DNA from 2 places in the Brevibacterium sediminis genome. Region 1 is predicted to be linked to the other one. Evidence: predicted binding sites of a transcription regulator. Region 1 holds the regulator's gene; the other holds the start of a gene.

Region 1 (9,837 bases):
CAGATGCCCTGATCAAGATCACGGCATACACGCTTTGGACCCGCGGATGCAGCCGGTCGGTGAACCGGCGGTTCGACGCGGACTCGGAAGCTACGGGCGGCCGGCGAAGCGGCCGAGCAGCTCGACGTGACCGGCGACGATGAGCAGATCCTGTTTGCCCACGCGGGTCGTCGGATCGGCGTAGGTGAAGTCGCGGCCGGGGCTCTTGATGCCCACGATCGTCACTCCGTACTTGTCGCGGACACCGGACTCGCTGAGAGTGAAGCCCTGGATCTCCCGCGGCGGCCGCATCTTCACCACGGCGAAATGGCCCTCATCGAACTCGATGTACTCCATCATCCGGGAGCTGACCAGGTGGGCGACGCGGCGACCTGCGTCCGACTCCGGGTAGAGCACATGGTGGGCGCCGATGCGGTGGAGGATCTTGCCGTGCGACGGCGAGATCGCCTTCGCCCACACCTGCGAAACGCCCAGGTCGACGAGGTTGGCGGTCGTGAGCACGCTGTCTTCGATCGAGGTTCCGATCCCGACGACGGCAGTCGAGAAGTCACCGGCACCGACCTGCCGCAGTGCGTCGATGTTCGTCGAATCGGCTTCGACGACGTGCGTGAGTTTGCCGCTCCAATCCTTGACGAGCTCGGGGTTGTGCTCGATGGCCATGACCTCGCGCCCCAGGCGGGCAAGAGTCGCCGCGGTCGAGGACCCGAAACGCCCCAGTCCGATGACCAGGATTGAAGTGTGTTCGTTAGCCAACGACCGGCCTTTCCTCGGGGTAGCGGTACAGGCGCACCGAATCCTGCATAGACAGTGCAGCCGCCAGTGTAATCGTACCGAGTCGACCGATGAGCATGATCACCGACAGAACATAGAGTCCCGAATCCGGCGAGGTCGCCGACACCCCGGAGCTCAGACCCACGGTGCCGAATGCGGAGATCACCTCGAACAGCACCCGATCGAGCGGTTCCGCACTGATCTGCAGCATCGTCAGGGTGCCGATGAAGACGATCATCGCACCGGTGAGCAGAATCGAGATCGACAGTTTGATCGTCGACGACGTCAGCCGCCGACCGAACACGTGCACGTCCTGCAGACCCCTGGCCTCGGCATACGCAGCGAGGACAAGCACGGCCACCGTCGTCACCTTGATTCCGCCTGCTGTCGACGACGAACCGCCGCCGATGAACATCATGAGGTCCATGAGCAGATGCGACGCCTGGCTCATGTCCGCGACCTCCATCGTCGAGAAGCCGCCGGACCGGGGCATGACCGCCATGAACAGCACTTCGACGAAGGTATGGCCGGCATTCTTATCGCCCAGGGTCGCCGGGTTCGCCGACTCGAACAGCGCCAACAGGAGCAGACCGATCGCCAGCACCGTCGTCGTGGTCGTCAATGTCAGCTTCGTATGCAGATCCCAGCGGCTGGGCCGGTTCCAGAACATCGCGACCATGAGCACGACGGGGAACCCCAGCGACCCGACGAACACCCCCGCCATGAGCAGGGACAGAATCCACGGATCCGAGGCGAAGTACGCCGCACCGCCTTCGTGGATGGTGAAACCGGCGTTGTTGAACGCCGAGATCGAGTAGAACACCGAGTACCAGATGGAGTCGCCGAGCGATTCCCCGCGGATGAGGAACCGTGGGAACAGCAGCACCGCGAGGATCGACTCGGCGGTGAAGATGGTGATGACCACTGTCTTGAGCAGCGAGCCGACCTGACCCAGATTGAGCGCCGAGGTGGCCTGCTGAGCGATCAGGCGCTGCCGGACTCCCAGCCTCCTGGAGACCGCCATGCCCAGCACCGAGGCGAGGGTGAGGATTCCGAGACCGCCGACCTGGATGCCGGCGGTGATGACCGAGATCCCGAAGTCCGACCAGTACTCCTCCGTGACGACCGGGGTCAGTCCGGTCACACACACGGCCGAGACCGCCACGAACACCGAGTTCGCGATGTGCGTGGCCTGATCGACCGAACCGGGGTCGCGCATGCTCGCCGGCATCATCAGCAGGATCGCGAACGCCGCGACGACGGCGACGAAGGACCCGATCGCCAATCGTGCCGGTGAGGCCACGGCGAGGTCGTCGACGAAGTCACGGACCCACCGGCCCGGCTTCAGCAGCCGATCGAAGCGCGGCGAGGAATTCTTGGACACAAGCACCATGGTAGAGCCGGTGGCCCCGGAATCGGCGCAAGTGAGCTGTGCCATATAGCATGGTGGGCATGGCCGAAAATGATGTGTATGTCGTTTGGGACGACGAAGTGACCGGTTACAACTTCGGTCCCAGCCACCCCATGCACCCTCTCAGGCTCGACCTGACAGCGAAGCTCGCCGAGGACTTCGGACTCTTCGACGCAGACAACGTCCACATCAATCCCATCGGTGAGATCGACGAGGCGAAGCTCGCCCGCCTCCACGACCCCGACTACATCGCCGCGGTCAAGCAGGCCGGCACCGAGGAGGGCCTCGAGGAGCAGGACGCGAACAGATACGGAATCGGCACCGAGGATGTTCCCGGGTTCGAGAATATGCACACCGCCTCGGCGCTGCTGTTCCAAGGCAGCGTCAACGCCGCGAACGCGATCATCTCCGGAGACTTTCGGCGCGCGGTGAACTTCTGCGGCGGAATGCACCACGCGATGCCCGGCAAGGCCAGCGGCTTCTGCGTCTACAACGACGCGGCCGGAGCGATCACCGAATTCCTCGACGCCGGATACGAGCGCATCGTCTACCTCGACATCGACGCCCACCACGGTGACGGTGTCGAGACGTTCTTCTGGGACGACCCGCGAGTGCTCACGATCTCGATCCACGAATCGGGGAAGTTCCTCTTCCCCGGCACCGGATTCCCCGCCGATATCGGGGGACTCAAGGCGGCCGCCTCGGCGGTGAATATCGCCCTGCCCCCGCGCACGGGCGACGCGGACTGGCTGCGCGCCTTCGACGCCACTGTCCCGCAGGTCGTCGCCGCATTCGAACCTCAGGTCATCGTCTCCCAACACGGGTGCGACGGTCACCGGGCGGACCCGCTGACCCATATGCGCCTGAGCGTCGACGCGATGCGCATCGCCGCCGAACGCATCCGCGACCTCGCCGTCGACCATGCCGATGGACGCTGGCTGTCCGTCGGGGGAGGGGGCTACGCGATCATCGACGTCGTGCCCCGCGCCTGGACGAACCTGCTGGCCGTCGCCGCCGGCCGCGATATCGATCCCGGAGCCCGGATCCCCGGACGCTGGGCCTCCTACGCGCAGACGAAGACCGGGAGGGAAGCGCCGCTGTCGATGACCGACGGCTTCGACGGGGCGTTCGAACCATGGTCGAAGGGGTTCGACCCCGAAGTCGAACTCGACCGCGCCGTGATGGGCACTCGGAAGAACATCTTCCCCTTCTTCGCACTCGACCCCTACTTCGACTGAGCGAGGGCTGCTTCGACTGAGCGAGATCGGTCGACGCCCGTCGACCCAGCCGAACGCGAGTCCGGCCCTGCCGTGCACGCCACCCGGGCCGAACCCGATCCCCGCGTCCGCGCGGATCGCCTGGCACCGCCGTTGTGGATCTGGACACAGTTTTGGGAAAGCAGGCGGCCAAGCGATAGAATTGCACGGTTAGTTCAATGGGTGGGCACCTGATGTTCACCCTCCACCGACAAGCACAAGGGGTACCCGAGTGGGCTCAGTCATCAAGAAGCGCCGCAAGCGTATGTCGAAGAAGAAGCACCGCAAGCAGCTTCGCAAGACACGTCACCAGCGTCGCAACAAGAAGTAAGACCCAACGGTCCTACGCCCCCGCTCGAGTGATTTCTCGGCGGGGTTTGTTGCACCCGATGAGGAGTGAGCCATGGTCGATCTGACCTTTCTCACACGTGTCGACTGCCATCTGTGCGCTGATGCGCTGCAGAACGTCACCGAGGTGGCTGCAGGCAGAGATGTGACCGTGACCGAGATCGACATCGATACGGATGACGATCTGGCCGCGCAGTACGGCTGGGACGTTCCCGTCGTTCTCCTCAACGGGCGACAACACAGTTTTCATCGAGTCGATAGGGATCGGCTGGCCAAGGCGCTCGACGCCTTGGGCGCATGAGATCGATTGAAGGAGTGAGGCGGATTCGTGGGCGAGATTCTGTCCGCCAACAGGATTGAGGGTGTCGTTCGCAAGGACGTACCCGAGCGCGTGATATCCCGACTCCCGATCTATCTGCAGACCGTCGAGACGATTGCCGCCACCGGCCAGGACACAGTTTCGTCGGAGGACCTTGCCGCGCGCAGCGGTGTGTCCCCGTCGATTCTGCGCAAAGACCTCTCCCAGCTGGGGCGATCGGGAACCCGTGGGGTCGGCTACTCCTGTCCGGAGCTGGCCGCGACCCTGCGGACTTTCCTCGGCCTCGACCGCGACCGCCGCGTCGCCATCATCGGCGCCGGACGTCTCGGCTCGGCACTGGCCGACTACGCCGGATTCCGTCGGCGCGGCCTGCGCCTGACCGCCGTCTTCGACATCGACGAGGAGAAGATCGGCACCTCCATCGGTGCCCTGACCGTCTCTTCCCTGGACGACCTTCCCGCCTGGTCCGAACACATCGACCTGGTGGTCATGGCCGTCCCCGCAGCCGCGGCACCCGCGGCGGCCCAGAAGGCCGTCGAAGCAGGTGTGCGCGGCATTCTCAACTTCTCACCCACCGTGCTCGACGCACCGGATACCGTGCGTGTCCATCAAGTCGACTTGGCCAGTGAGCTGCAAGTACTCGCATACTATTCGGCGCTGGACACGGCACCGCTCAACCCTGGTTTTGAGGAGCACAGGAATTGACTCTCTTGGTTCTCGGCATTTCACATCAGTCGGCTCCGATCGACATGCTCGATCGAATGGCCTTCGGCGCCGGTGAGGTCGGCACTCTGCGACGGGACGCCCTGGCCGGAGAGAACATCGAGGGACTCGCCGTGCTCTCGACGTGCAATCGCCTCGAACTCATCGCCGACGTCTCCGCCTTCCACGGGGGACTGGCCGACCTCGGCAACGCGCTCGTGTCGTCGATCGACAAAGAATGGTCAGATATCGCCGGGCACTTCTACGCCCACTACGACCACCAGGCCATGGAGCACCTGCTCAAGGTCGCCTGTGGACTCGACTCCATGGCCATCGGCGAAGCCCAGATCCTCGGTCAGCTCCGGACGGCGTTCACGGAATCGCAGTCGGACAAGGCACTGACCTCCGAACTCTCCCAGGCGCTGCAGCAGGCGCTGCGTGTGGGCAAGCGCGCCCATTCGGAGACCGACCTCGGAGACGTCGCACGGTCCCTGTTCGGTGCAGGCATCGAGGCATCGGCCGCGCACATCGGGTCCCTGCGTGCAGCGAATGCACTCGTCATCGGCGCCGGAGCCATGTCGGGGCTCGTCGTGTCCGGGCTGCACAAGGAAGGCGTCGCCCACATCACCGTGCTCAACCGGACGCTCGACAAGGCCGAACGCCTCGTCGCCGAGGTGGGCGGACGTGCCCGCGAACTCACCCCGCGCATCATGGCCGAGGAGATCGCCGACGCCGACCTCATCGTCTCCTGCACCGGTGCCCGCGGAGTCGTCGTCAGCCGCGACGACATCGTCGCCGGACTCTCGCAGAACCCCAAGGGCGCGGCGAACAAGGCGTTCATCGACCTCGCCCTGCCGCACGACATCGACCCCAGCGTCCGCGAGTTCGAACATGTCGCCCTCTTCGGCCTCGGCGAGATCCGCGAACTGCTGCGCGGCTCCGATAAGGAAAGCGATGCGAAGGTCGCCGGCACCATCGACGAAGTCCGCGCCATCATCGCCGCCGAGCTGGAGAACATCGCCACCGGCAACAAGGAGCGCTCGGTCGCTCCGACCGTGACCGCTCTGCGCTCCCATGCCAAAGATGTGCTCGCCTCCGAGACACAGCGCCTGGAGAAGAAGCTCGGCGACTCCGTCGACGAGAAGGCGTTCGCAGAGATCCGCAAATCCCTGCACCGGGTGGCGGAGAAGCTCATCCACACCCCGACCGTGAAGGTCAAGGAACTCGCGGTGACCGAATCCGAGGTCGACTACGCCCAGGCTCTCATGCAGCTCTTCGACCTGCCGGTCAACAAAGTCGCCCACGCCAAGACCGCTCCGGAGACGAAGGTCGCGAAGGCCGCCAGCGCGCATCATGTCGAGGCCGACGGCATCCGCCCAGTCGCCGATCACACCCTCGACATCGTCGAACCCGAACACTTCACCGGCCGCACCGTGCGTCTGGGCACCCGCCGGTCACAGCTGGCTCGTTCCCAGTCCACGGCGATCGCCCACCAGATCGCGGCTCTGACCGGCTGGCGCGTCGAGATCGTCGAGGTCGTCACCGAGGGCGATGTCAATATGTCGCCCCTGGCCGGTTTCGGCGGCACCGGAGTCTTCGTCTCCGCCGTCCGACAGGCCCTCCACCAGGGCAAGATCGATCTGGCCGTGCACTCGCTCAAGGACCTGCCCACCACCCCCGAGGTGGGAATCCAGATGGCAGCCATCCCACCGCGCGTCGACCCGGCCGACGTCCTCATCGGCCGCGACGGACTGAGCCTGAACGACCTGCCCTCCGGGTCCGTCATCGGCACCGGTTCGCCGCGTCGTGCCGTTCAGCTGCGTGCCGCACGTCCCGATATCGAGGTCCGCGGAGTGCGTGGAAACGTCGACACCCGCATCGCCCATGTACGCGACGGCCGCCTCGACGCAGTCGTCCTCGCCGCCGCCGGAGTGCGTCGCATCGGGCGGCTGGCCGAGGCCACCGATTCGCTCAACTTCGATGTCATGCTCCCGGCCCCGGGCCAGGGAGCCTTGGCGGTCGAGACTCGCAGCGCCGACAGCGCCTTCGCCACCACTGCGGACATCCTCGACAGCGACGCCGAGGTGCGGGCGGCTCTGCGCCGGATCCACGACCAGACGACCGACCTCGCCGTGACCTGCGAGCGCGCGATCCTCTCCCGTGCCGAAGCCGGCTGTTCGGCTCCGATCGGCGCGCTGGCGAAGATCGAGGGCACCGAGTTCATCGTCGACGCCGTGATGGCCGATGATGACGGCAAGCTCGCCCGCACGCGTCAGAGCACCGAGCTGCCCGCCCTGCTCGACGTCGACTGGAGCAGCACCGGCGAGCAGCAGCTGTCGGTGACCGCGAAGGAACTCGCCCGTATCGCCGACGAACTCGGCACCGCAGCGGCCGAGGATCTGCTGGGACGCCTCGGCATCGACCCGGCCGCCAGCGCCGAACACCTCACCCCCGTCAAGGCTCAGGAGCAGGGATGAACAGCGAACCGACAACGGGCCAGGTGCAGCCGCGCCGACTCCTGCCGGCTGCTCCGCGCGTCGTCTTCATCGGCAGCGGGCCCGGCGAATCGGGTCTGATGACGATGCGCGGCGCCGAGATCCTCGCCACCGCCGAAACCGTCGTCTATGACGCCGATGTGCACTCGGAGATCGTCACCGCCTATGTGCCGCAGGCCGCAACGCTCATCGATGCCGCCGACCTCGGAGTCGCCGCCTCGACCCGAGGTCGCCGCATGGCCGAACTCGCCCGCCCGGACAAGACCGTGGTGCGGCTGAGCTCGGACGACGGAATCATCTTCACCACGACGACAGCGGAAGCCGGAGTCTGCCGCAAGGAACAGGTCGAGGTCGAAATCGTGCCCGGAGTGGGACTCTCCGCCTCGACGGCTGCCTACACCGGAACGGCTCTGACGACCAACCGCGTCCGGTCGGTGCGTTTCATCGAAGCAGGACCGCAGACCCATGTCGACGTCTCCCGCCACCGGAACACGACCCACGTGCTCACCGGCAGCGCAGCCGCCCACGAACAGGCCATCGAAGCCCTGCTCGCCGACGGCTGGGACGAGGACACGAAGGTCCTCCTCGGGTGGGGGATCTCCACCATCGAGCAGACGAGCGTGGAGACGACTTTGCAGCAGGCGCTGTCCATGGCGCAGACAGGTTCGGATCGTATGGTGGTGATCATGGGGCAGGGAGTGGAATCCAGAGGAGAGCTCAGCTGGTTCGAATCCAAACCGCTCTTCGGCTGGCAGGTGCTCATCCCGCGGACGAAGGAACAGGGCACCTCCACCGCCGAAGCCCTGGCCGAGCTCGGCGCCGTCGGCACTGTGGTGCCGACCATCGCCGTGCAGCCGCCGCGCACCCCGACCCAGATGGAGAAGGCGATCCGCGGCCTCGTCGACGGATCCTACGAATGGGTCGGCTTCACCTCGGTGAACGCCGTGCGTGCCGTGCGCATGTGGTTCGAAGACTTCGGACTCGATTCCCGTTCGATGGCCGGCGTCAAGGTCGCCGCCGTGGGCGGTCGCACCGCGGCAGCGCTGGTCGACTGGGGGATCACCCCCGACCTCGTCCCCGACGGGGAGCACTCCGCACGCGGGCTGGCCGCGGCCTGGCCGGACTTCGTCGATGACATCGACCCGATGAACACGGTCCTCCTGCCTCGTGCCGATATCGCCACCGAGGTGCTTGTGGCCGGACTGCTGGAGAAGGGGTGGGACCCCGACGACGTCACCGCCTACCGCACCGTGCGCGCCTCTCCGCCGCCGGCTCCGATCCGCGAGTCGATCAAGGCCGGAGACTTCGACGCCTTCCTCTTCACCTCCTCATCGACGGTGCGCAACCTCGTCGGCATCGCCGGCAAACCCGCCCCCACCTCGGTGATCTGCTGCATCGGCCCGGCAACGGCGAACACTGCAGCCGAACACGGACTGCGCGTCGACGTCCTTGCCGAGGAAGCCAACCTCACCTCTCTCATCGACGGTCTCGTCGAATTCGCACTCACCCAGCGCGCCGATGACGTGGAAGCCGGGATCTCCCCGCAGCGTCCGAGCCAGAAGCGCCGCAGAAGGAAGGCCTGACATGTCATTGGTTCCCGGAACCGTCCGTCCCCGTCGGCTGCGGTCGACCCCGGCACTGCGTCGCCTCGTCTCCGAGGTGCGACTCCACCCGACCGAGCTCATCCTTCCGATGTTCGTCAAGGAGGGCCTGAGCGAACCTCTGCCGCTGGGCGGAATGCCCGGAGTCGTCCAGCACACGATGGACTCACTGGTCGAGGCAGCCCGAGAAGCGGTGGCGGCCGGAGTCGGCGGACTCATGCTCTTCGGCATCCCCGAACACAAGGATGAGATCGGCTCACAGGCCGATGACCCCGACGGCATCCTCAACCGGGCGCTGTCGCTGCTGGCCGGCGAATTCGGCGATGACACCGTGATCATGGCGGACCTGTGCCTCGACGAATACACCTCCCACGGCCACTGCGGAGTCCTCGACGAGGCCGGTGCGGTCGACAACGACGCCACCCTCGACCGCTACGCCTCGATGGCGCTGGCCCAAGCTCGCGCCGGGGCCGAGGTGCTCGGGCTGTCAGGCATGATGGACGGCCAGGTCGCTTACTGCCGGGAAGCCCTCGACGCCGCCGGATTCACCGACACCGTCGTCATGGGCTACACCGCGAAGTACGCCTCCGCCTTCTACGGTCCCTTCCGCGAAGCCGTCGACTCCGAGCTCAAGGGCGACCGCAAGACCTACCAGCAGGATCCCGCGAACGGTCGCGAGGCGCTGCGCGAACTCGGCCTCGACCTGGCCGAAGGCGCCGACATCGTCATGGTCAAGCCGGGTCTGCCGTATCTCGACGTGCTCGCCGAGGTGGCCCAGGAATCCATCGTGCCCGTATGGACCTACCAGGTATCCGGAGAATACGCGATGATCGAATTCGCGGCCGCCGCCGGAGCCATCGACCGGGAGAAGGCGATCGAGGAGTCCCTCATCGCCTTCAAACGTGCCGGTTCCGATGCGATCCTCACCTACTGG
Region 2 (9,837 bases), on a different contig from region 1:
GTCGTCGGCGAGCTTCTCCAGGATGGACAGGATCGGGGCCAGGCCGGTCCCGCCCGCCAGCATCAGCATCCGCCGCTTCGGGGGACGGAGGAAGAAGGTCCCGAACGGTCCGGTCATCGTCAGCTTGTCGCCGACGGCTGCACGTTCGGTGAGGAAGGTCGACATCGCCCCGCCCGGGGTGTTGCGGACCATGAATGAGGTGTTCTCGATTTTCGGACCGGAGCTGAAGGAGTACGACCGGGCCTGGTCGGTGCCGGGAACCTGGAGGTTCATGTACTGGCCGGGCAGGTAGGCGAGATCGTCCCGGTTCTCCACTGCCAGCGTGAAGCTCACCGTCGAGTCCGCATGGAACTCAAGGTCGACGATCTCGGTGTCGAAGTCCGAGGCCGAGGTCTTCGCCACGTCCGAGGTCGTGGGGACGTCGATCGTCATGTCCGTCTCGGGGGTGGCCTGGCAGGTCAGCACATAACCGGCGTCGAGCTCGTCCTCGGTCATCGCATCGTCGATGAAGTCGCCGGGATCGAACTCTCCGGAAGTGCAGAACGATTTGCAGGTTCCGCACGCTCCGTCACGGCAGTCCGAGGGCAGGTTGATCCGCGCCTTGAACGCGGCCTCCATCACCGTTTCGAACTGGTTGACCTTGATGATCTTGGTGACGCCGTCTTCGAAGCTGATCGCTACGTCATTGCTCATTGTCTTCTCCTAAGTCTCTTCTGCGCGTCCTCGGGCAGGTGGGGCTGCGCGTCCTCGGGCAGGTGGGCCATCGATCTGATCGCCGATGGTCAGATCATGTAGATGTCGATGATCTGATGCACCGTGTCGTTCTTGAGGATGACCTTCTTGTCGCGGATCACCGGTGTCTGGCCCGACAGATCGAGGCTGTAGAGACTGTGGCCGTAATAGGTCAGCGTGCTCTGGTAGCGGTAATAGTGAGTGGTCCAGCTGAATCGGACCTCGACCCTGTCGCCGTCCCGGGACAGGAATTCGATTCCGCCGAGGTTGTGCTCCGTGCGGGGCTCGGGCAGCGAGGTCGCCGCCGAACGGTCGGTTCGGATCCGGAAGACGCGGTCTTCCAGGCCGCTGCGGTCCGGGTACCAGATGAGTGAGATCTCGTTCTGCGGGTCGCTGGTCAGGGTGTCGTCTACGTCCCAGGCGGGCATCCAGAAGGAGGCTTCCGGGTGGTAGCACTCCAGCCATTCCTCGAACTGCCATTCGTCGAGCAGGCGAGCTTCGCGGTAGAGGAACTGGCGGATCACCTCGGCGGTCTCCACATCGACGACGAGTGCGGAAGAGGTCTCCTGTGCGGTCAAAGTCATGATCGGGTCGGTCCTTTCGGGGTCTGTGCCGCGCGTGCGCGGTTGAATTCCGGGTTTGCGCGGGACGGTTCTGCGAATGCGCGGGTCAGCTCCGCGTGTCTGCGGATCAGCTCCGCGCGGAGGGCTCTGCCGCCGCTTCCTCCCGTTCCAGGGCGTCGACCATCACGGACTGCCAGTATTCGTGCTGGACGGGGTAGAGACCTTCGTCTTCGGTCTTCGCGCCCGAGGCGATCGGATTGATGCCCAAGCCCTTCGCCTGTTCGTCGGGCCCGTCGATCTGGTGCTCCTGACCACGGGACATGTCGTTCCACGGAGCTGCCGAGGCACGGTAGGTCTTGTGCGCGGACCGGAACTCCTCGAGATCATCCGGGGTGGCCATGCCGGTGGCGTTGAAGAAGTCTTCGTACTGGCGGATCCGATTCGCCCTCGCCTCGGCGGATTCGCCCTTCGGCGCGATGCAGAACGTCGTGACCTCGGTGAGGTCGGCGGAGATCGGCCGGATATGGCGGATCTGCGAGCTGAACTGGTCCATCAGGTAGACGTTCGGGTAGAGGCAGAGGTTGCGGGAGATGTTCGTCATGAAGTTCGCCATCGTCTCCCCGTATTCCGTGACCAGACGTTCCCGTTCCGACCACAGCGAACGGTCTTCGGGGTTCGTCCATTCCTGCCACAGCAGCAGGTGCCCGTAGGGGAAGGAGTAGAAGCCGCCGGCGACCTTGCCCCAGCCGCCCGCGTCCATGGCCTTGGTCTCGTTCTCCGATTCTCCGGACTTCCGGCGGGCTGTGGTTGCCGCATAGTTCCAGTGCACGGAGGTCACGTGGTAGCCGTCGGCGCCGTTCTCCGTCTGCAGCTTCCAATTGCCCTCGTAGGTGTAGGTCGTCGCACCTTTGAGGACCTCGAGACCGTCCGGTGACTGGTCGACGACGGAGTCGATGATCACCCGGGTGTCGCCGAGGTGCTCCTCGAGCGGAAGGACATCGGGGTTGAGCGAGCCGAAGAGGAAACCCCGGTAGTTTTCGAACCGGACGACTCGGGTGAGGTCGTGCGAACCTTCCTTGTTGAACTGCTCGGGGTATCCGCCGTTGCGGCCGTCTTTGACCTTGAGCAGCTCACCGGAGTTGCGGAAGGTCCATCCGTGGAAGGGGCAGGTCAGGGTGGTGCGGTTGTCGGTCTTGCGGCGGCAGAGCATCGCTCCACGATGGGCGCAGGCGTTGATGAGGCAGTTGAGTCCGCCCTGCTTGTCGCGGGTGATGACGATCGGTTGGCGACCGATATAGGTCGTGAAGTAGTCGCCGATCTCGGGGATCTGGGACTCGTGGGCCAGGTAGACCCAGTTGCCTTCGAAGATGTGCTTCATCTCGAGCTCGAAGATCTCCTCATCGGTGAAGATCTGCCGATTCACTCGGCGGACGCCTTCTTCGGGCCGTTCCTGGACGCCGTTCGCGATGAGTTCGCGGGTATCGGGGCGGACATCGAGCGTATCGGTCATAGGAGCCTCCATTGGTCTCTGCGGTGCGTTCGAGCATCCGATCTCAGGGCGAGCATTCGGCGCTGCCCGATCGGTCCACCCCATCCTCGGCGATCGTGATGCTCTTCACACCAGGGGGATGCCTAGGCATGACCCAGGGGGTGAGGACTGGGGTTCTCGGGGTGCCGGCTGCGGACCTCGCGCAGCTAGGGTGACCGGTGATCTCTCAGCGTTGAGGAAAGGACCGCACCTGTGGAACGCATCGAACAGCTCTATTCGGATCTCGCTCGGCTCGGCCGCGAAACGGAGATGATGGACACCGTCATCACCATGCTCGCCGACGACCTGATGGAGAAGACCACCGCTGACGGACACAGCCGTCATGTCGTGCTCTCGCGGATCGTCGAGGGCGGTTTCGAGCTCTCCCGCCTCATCGAAGAATCACTCGGACTGCCGACCGCGGCCGACGACGATGCCGTCGAGGATGTCCGCACCGGTTTCCGGCGCTGTCATCTGGCGTTCACCGCTGCGGCGGGTCACCTGAGCCGAATACCCGCCGACGAGACCGTGGACTACCGCGGGCTCCGGCTGAGCCCGGGCGAAGTCGTGAGCCAGCGGATCGGTGAGATCGTCATCGCCCACGATTCCCTCGGCACCGCATGGACCATCGAGGAGGCCGATCCGGACTCCGCGCTCGATGCCTTGGAGACGCTCATCCGCAGACTGCGGATCGCAGAGGCGGCTCCGAACCTCATCATCGACACGACCGAAGGCGACCGCTGGGAGATCGGCGAGGACGGTCAGATCGTCACCGGCGACCGCGAGGACCTCGTGCAGTGGCTGGCGTGGGGGCATCCCGGGGAGATCGAATCCGCCGCAGAGCTGCCCGACCTCCCGACCCTGCCGCGCTGGACCTGAGGACCACTGCATGCACGAGAACCAGCGAATAGCCCCGGTGGGTGAGTCCCAGAGCGGGACCGCCTCGGCGAGATCGGCTGCTGACCATGCCGCCTCGACACGACGCGAACCGCTGCTCGAGCGACCTGGCACTCGGATGCCTCGATGGAGGGAATTTCGGCGCGACATCAGCGTCGAATTCTGCCTGAATGCCCTCGTCGGCCTGATCTTCGGCATCACCGGACCCATCGCGGTGACGATGGCTGTGGGACTGGCGGGCGGCCTCAGCGATGCCCAGCTGTCGTCATGGGTCTTCGGGATCTTCCTCTCGGCGGGCTTGGCCACGCTGGTCATGTCACTGATCTACCGGCGCCCCCTGGGTTTCGCCTGGTCGATTCCTGGCACCGTTCTGCTCGGCCCATCGCTGCAGCACCTGAGCTTCGGCGAGGTGGTCGGCGCGTTCTTCGTCGCCGGCATACTGACCTTGGCCCTGGGCATGAGCGGCCTGGTCAGAAAGGCGATGGCAGCCATTCCGCCGCCGATCGTCATGGCCATGGTGGCAGCGCTGTTCCTGCGCTTCGGCACCGACATCGTCACCTCGGGGCAGGCGACACCGGCGATCGTCGTTCCGATGATCGCCGCGTTCATCGCCCTCACAGCGCTGCCCGGACTGGCTCGGTTCATGCCGCCCGTCCTGGGCGCACTCATCGTCGGATTCCTCGCCGTCGTCGCCCTCGGACAGCTGGACCTGTCATCGGGCGGCCCCGTCCTCGCCCACCCGGTCTTCACGACTCCCGAGTTCACGTGGGCGGCCCAACTCGAACTCGTCGTCCCGCTGACATTGACCGTCCTGGTCGTCCAGAACGGGCAGGGCGAGGCCGTGCTGCGCCACGCCGGACATGCCACTCCGGTCAATGCCTCGGCGGTGACCTCGGGAATCATGTCGGTGGTCAATGCCTGCTTCGGCGCGGTCTCCGCCTGCCTGACGGGACCGACGAACGCCCTGCTCACGTCCTCCGGAGAACCGAAGCGCCAGTACTCGGCAGCGGTCGTCTATTCGTTCCTCTGCTTCATTGCTGCCCTGTTCTCCCCGCTCGTCACGCGCTTCATGCTCGGCACGCCCGAGGCCTACATCCTCGCTCTCGGGGGAATGGCGATGCTGGGAGCTCTGCGGCAGGCGTTCGTCTCCGCGTTCTCCACTCGTTTCACGTTCGGGGCACTGGTGACCTTCGTCGTCACGATCGCCGAGTTCGACCCGTTCAACATCCATGCGGCCTTCTGGGGAATCCTGTTCGGCTGCATCGCCTCGCGCTTCCTCGAGCCGGGAGACTACCGCGCCGCTGAGGCTGCCCGGTCGCGGGACGATGCTGCTGCGAAGTCCTCGAACGGCTGATTCCGGGCCACCGCGTGCGGGTGCCCTTCAACCTCCGCGCCATACTGCCCTTCGCCATCGTCCCCGCCGGCGACCTCCGCAACCCGCTGCACCGGCGAGATCCGGTAGCTGGCCGGAGTCCGGGCGAGCTTGATCGGCGAGGCCACCCCGCGGTAGCCGTCGCCCATCTCCACGACCATCTCGCGGTGCGCGGTATGCGGGTGTTCGACCACCTCGGCGGCATCGAGGATCGGACCGGCGGGCACGCCGATGCTCATGAGCTCCTCGGACAGCGCCTCCGCCGAAGTCGACACCATGAGCGCTTCGAGCTCGGTCCGCAGCGCATCCCTGTTGCCCAGACGCGCGGCGTTATCGACGAACCGCGGGTCCTCGGCGAGCCCCGGAGCACCGAGGTGGTCGACGAGCTTAGCGAACTGCGCGTCGTTTCCGGCGGTGATGAATACCTGCCCGGCCCCGGTCGCGAACGCCGAATACGGGGCGATGTTCGGATGGTCGTTGCCCGACAGCTTCGGCACGGCCCCACCGCCGAAGAAGTTCGGCAGGTGCGGATGCATGACGGAGATCCCGCAGTCGAACAGCGTCGTCTCGACCCGCTGACCGCGCCCGCTGGTCACCCGTTCCTGCAGCGCCATGAGCACGCCGATGGCCGCGTTCAGCCCGGTGACCATGTCGACGGCGGGCATGCCGATGCGCATCGGCCCGGTCGACTCGTCCCCGTTGACCGACATCAGACCCGACATCGCCTGGATGATCGCGTCGTATCCGGGCCGTCCGCCCAGCGGACCGTCATCGCCGAAACCGGTGATGGACGCGTGCACGAGGTGCGGGTAGCGGTCCGGAATGTCCGACACCGGATCGAGCCCCCACTTCGCCAGGGTCCCGGTCTTGAAATTCTCGACGAGCACATCGGCCCCGGCCAGCAGCCCGTGCAGCGCCTCCTGTCCCTCCTCGGTGCGCAGGTCGAGGGTGATCATCCGCTTGTTCCGGTTGATCCCGGCGAAGTAGCTCGACACTTCCGGCGCCACGAAAGGCGGCCCCCAGCTGCGCGTATCATCGCCGGCCGGAGGTTCGACCTTGATGACCTCGGCACCGTGATCGGCCAGGATCTGCGTGCAATAGGGCCCGCCGAGGATGCGCGAGAGATCGATGACCGTGATCCCGGCGAGTGCTCCCGCGCTCACTGCCCGCTCCCTCCGGAACGCGCAGTTCCATCCTCGGCGGACTGAGCTGCTCCACCTTCGCCGAGGATCTCCTCGACAGCCGCGAACGCTTCGTCCCGGCCCATACCGACACCGTCGATGAGGGCGTCGAGTACGGCGTCGTCTTCGACGACCGGGACGAGCGGGTTCTGCGGCATCAGCTTGTGGCGCAGTACCAGTGCGGCGATGACGATGCGCGACCAGTCGCCGCGGCTGTCTCCGATCCGCGCGCCTTCCGAGGCCATGATGGACGCGCACACGAGGTTGTAGGTCGCGGTCGCGAGCTGACGCACCCGTGCCTGCTCAACACCTTCGGGCGTGGACTCGAGCGCGTGCAGCAGCGTCGAGCTCAGCGATTGGATCTGGCTGCGGAACGCGGCCGGGAGGTCGGCCGCCTCGGCGATGAGCGTCTCCAGGTGCAGGAACAGCGGTTTGAGTGTGCCCGCCCGGTGGGCGGCGCGGATGACGTCGAGGGCGACGATGTTCGAGGTGCCCTCCCAGATCGATCCGAGCTGGGAATCGCGGAAGACGCGGGCGTCGCCGTATTCCTCGATGTAGCCGACTCCGCCGCGGATCTCCATCGCGTCCGCGGTGACCTTGCGGGCGTCGCGGGTGGCGCGGAACTTGATGAGCGGGGTGAGGATGCGCAGAACCGAGGCGGCTTCGGCGTCACCGGCATCGGCCCGGGCGAAGACGTCCGCCGTGTGCAGGGAGATCGACAGCGCCTGTTCCGTGGTCGTCATGATCTTCGCGAGCTGGCGACGCTGCAGGGGCAGCTTGCTCAACGTCGAACCGAAGGCTTCGCGATTGCGGCAGATGAACTTCGACTCACCGAAGGCCCGCCGCATGAGGCCGGCCGCGCGCACGGCATTGGACAGGCGAGAGGAGTTGACCATATCGGCCATCTGCACGAATCCGCGTCCGATATCGCCGACGAGGTAGGCCGTCGCTCCCTGCAGGCTCATCTCGCCGCTGGGCATCGACCGGGTGCCGAGCTTGTCCTTGAGGCGGACGATGCGCATGGAGTTCGGCGAACCGTCCTCAAGAGTGCGCGGTAAGAGGAAGAGTCCGATGCCTTTGATTCCGGGCAGTGCACCCTCGGGGCGAGCGAGGACCATGGCGAGCTCGGCGTCGGCGTTCGAGCAGAACCACTTCTCACCGGTCAGCGCCCAGGTGCCGTCGCCGTTGTCGACCGCCGTGGTCGTCGCACGACCGACGTCGGAGCCGGCGTCCTGTTCGGTCATGAACATCGCGCCCTGGGTCAGGGTGTCGACATCGGTGCTCGTCAGTCCGCCGATGAAGCGCTCGACGAGTTCGGGTGAACCGTACTTGCGCAGGGTGCGGGTGAGCGAGTCGGTCATGTTCACCGGGCACAGCAGCCCGAATTCCGCCTGCGTGAACAGGTAGACGAGGAGGTATTTGACGATCGGCGGCATCGGTTCGTCCCAATCGAGGACACCGGGCCGGTGGCTCATTGCGGCCAGCCCGAGTTCGCCGAAGGCGACTTCCTGCAGGCGCCGGTAGGCCGGATGGATCTCGATCGACTGCTGATCGGCGCCGTTGCGGGTGCGGTGCTTGAGCACCGGAGGGTTGACGTCGGCATCGTGAGCGAGGTCGTCGAGCTCTCCGCCGAGGCGGGGCCCGAGGCCCTCGAACACCGGCCGGAGGTGCGCGAGCAGCTTCTCGTCTAGGTAGAGCGGCAGGAGGTCCTTCAGCGACCGGTCGTCGGCGAAGCGGTCGATGCCGTAGCTGTCCGGCACGGGGGTCATGGTCGTATCGGGCGACGAAGCAGTCTCACGCAAGATAATCTCCTTTGATGGTTTCTTCGACCGTATGCCCGAGAACCTGGGGCTGACAAAGACATTTCTCTTATCCCTGATAATCTTCGGTTATGGCTGAACCGAGTCTCAAGCGCCTCCAGTACTTCATCGCCTTGGCAGAGCACGGCAAGTTCCAGCTCGCCGCCGACGCGGTGAACATCTCACAGCCGGCGCTGAGCGCCGAACTCAAGAGACTCGAGGACTTCGTCGGCAAACCGCTGTTCCACCGCAGTCCCGTGACGAAGCTGACCGCCGCCGGAGAGGCGCTGCTGCCCTATGCGAAGTCCGCCGTCGGAGCCGCCCACCGTTTCAACGAATATGCGGCGGCCGTGAACACGGGGGCGCCGACGTCGATCTCGATCGGCACAGTGGCCACCTTCCTCCATCGCGGCCTGCCGCAGACGATCACGGACTTCTCCGCAGCGCACCCGGACATCCTCGTCACCACCGAGGAGGCCACCTCGGCGGCGCAGTCGGACATGCTGCTCGGCCACGACATCGACATCGCCTGCGGACACATGCCCCTCCAACATCCCGGCGTCGTCTGCACTCCGGCTGCCCGGGAATCGTTCTGGCTGTGCGCTCCAGCGGGCTCACCGATCACCACCATCGCCGAGGCGGTCGATTCCCCGTTCGTCATCTTCCGCAAGAGCGCGTCCCCGATCTATCACGACACCGTCGTCGGCATCTGCCGCACGCACGGCTTCGAACCGCAGATCCACCATCGGACGGCCAGCTGGTCGGCCGCCGTCGAGATGGTCGCCCACGGGCTCGGCGTCTCGCTTGTCCCCTCACCGGTGGCCCGCAGCTACCACGGCGATGAGCGACTGATCTTCACCCGGGTCGGCACTCGCCCGAATGCCCCGCAGGCGTGGATCACCGTCCGCCGAGAGGATCAGTCGACACTCATCGGCGACCTCGCGCTCGACCTCGTCATCGCCTCGGAATCACTCGCCGACCCGGTCGCCGACTGAGGAACCGAGCCTCGCCGCACGGACACTCCGGCCCGGCTGGAACCGGGCGGCCTCGCCCCGCCCGGTACCGCAACGACGAGCGAGCGCATCCGCTTCGCTTCACGCGTGGGCACGGCCGCCTCGGCGAGGGTATGGCCGCACTCTGATACACATCGCGCAACAATCCGCTACTCGACTACCGGTGCCAGTATCAGCAGAAATTCTCTCCTCGCGTCTTACGGCCCGGTAAGCCGCAGAACATAAGGGAACTCAGCTATAGCATCACTCTAGGTTATGACGACATAATCAAAAAGTGTTTGCGTGGCCCACTAGGGCAACTTACGGTGAACGAGCACCCATGCCACGTCAGCGACGCCTGGCATCGGTCGGCGCAATGACGCTCCACCTGAGAGGAATCGCATGTCTGATTCGGTCAACACCGCGAAACGCGCTCGCAAAGCCGGAATCGCATCATTCATCGGAACCACCATCGAGTGGTACGACTTCTACATCTACGGAACCGCCTCGGCGCTGGTCTTCGGGCATGTCTTCTTCCCCGACACCCTGCCTGCCGGCGTCGGCACTCTGCTCTCCTTCGTCACGCTGTGGGCGGGCTTCCTCGCTCGTCCGCTCGGCGGCATCATCTTCGGTCACTTCGGTGACAAGTACGGCCGGAAGAAGACCCTCGTCGTCACCCTCGTGCTGATGGGCGCGGCATCGTTCCTCGTCGGACTGCTGCCCGGATATGCGACCATCGGCATCGCCGCTCCGATCATCCTCACCTGCCTGCG

The links. Region 1 encodes Rex, which represses fermentation and respiration genes when NADH is low (regulators of the CRP and FNR family bind a similar motif). Its sites were predicted from a motif close to CTTGTGAANNNNTTCACAAG; they were not measured.
Region 2: benA (benzoate 1,2-dioxygenase large subunit) is a predicted target of Rex. The motif match lies at 2,898-2,917, and genes of this name have one in related genera.

Annotation. Positions count from the first base shown of each region.
Region 1 is NZ_JAHQRN010000002.1:428,490-438,326, forward strand. It holds gene KTJ89_RS06305 (potassium channel family protein) at 91-753, opposite strand; gene KTJ89_RS06310 (TrkH family potassium uptake protein) at 746-2,164, opposite strand; gene KTJ89_RS06315 (acetoin utilization protein AcuC) at 2,224-3,420, shown strand; gene KTJ89_RS06320 (30S ribosomal protein bS22) at 3,671-3,769, shown strand; gene KTJ89_RS06325 (glutaredoxin family protein) at 3,842-4,087, shown strand; gene KTJ89_RS06330 (redox-sensing transcriptional repressor Rex) at 4,115-4,810, shown strand; gene hemA (glutamyl-tRNA reductase) at 4,807-7,284, shown strand; gene KTJ89_RS06340 (bifunctional uroporphyrinogen-III C-methyltransferase/uroporphyrinogen-III synthase) at 7,281-8,885, shown strand; gene hemB (porphobilinogen synthase) at 8,887-9,837, shown strand, end outside.
Region 2 is NZ_JAHQRN010000006.1:196,232-206,068, reverse strand. It holds gene benC (benzoate 1,2-dioxygenase electron transfer component BenC) at 1-693, opposite strand, end outside; gene benB (benzoate 1,2-dioxygenase small subunit) at 783-1,316, opposite strand; gene benA (benzoate 1,2-dioxygenase large subunit) at 1,423-2,805, opposite strand; gene KTJ89_RS15075 (DinB family protein) at 3,037-3,702, shown strand; gene KTJ89_RS15070 (benzoate/H(+) symporter BenE family transporter) at 3,713-5,074, shown strand; gene KTJ89_RS15065 (CaiB/BaiF CoA transferase family protein) at 5,011-6,255, opposite strand; gene KTJ89_RS15060 (acyl-CoA dehydrogenase family protein) at 6,252-8,075, opposite strand; gene KTJ89_RS15055 (LysR family transcriptional regulator) at 8,165-9,067, shown strand; gene KTJ89_RS15050 (MFS transporter) at 9,467-9,837, shown strand, end outside.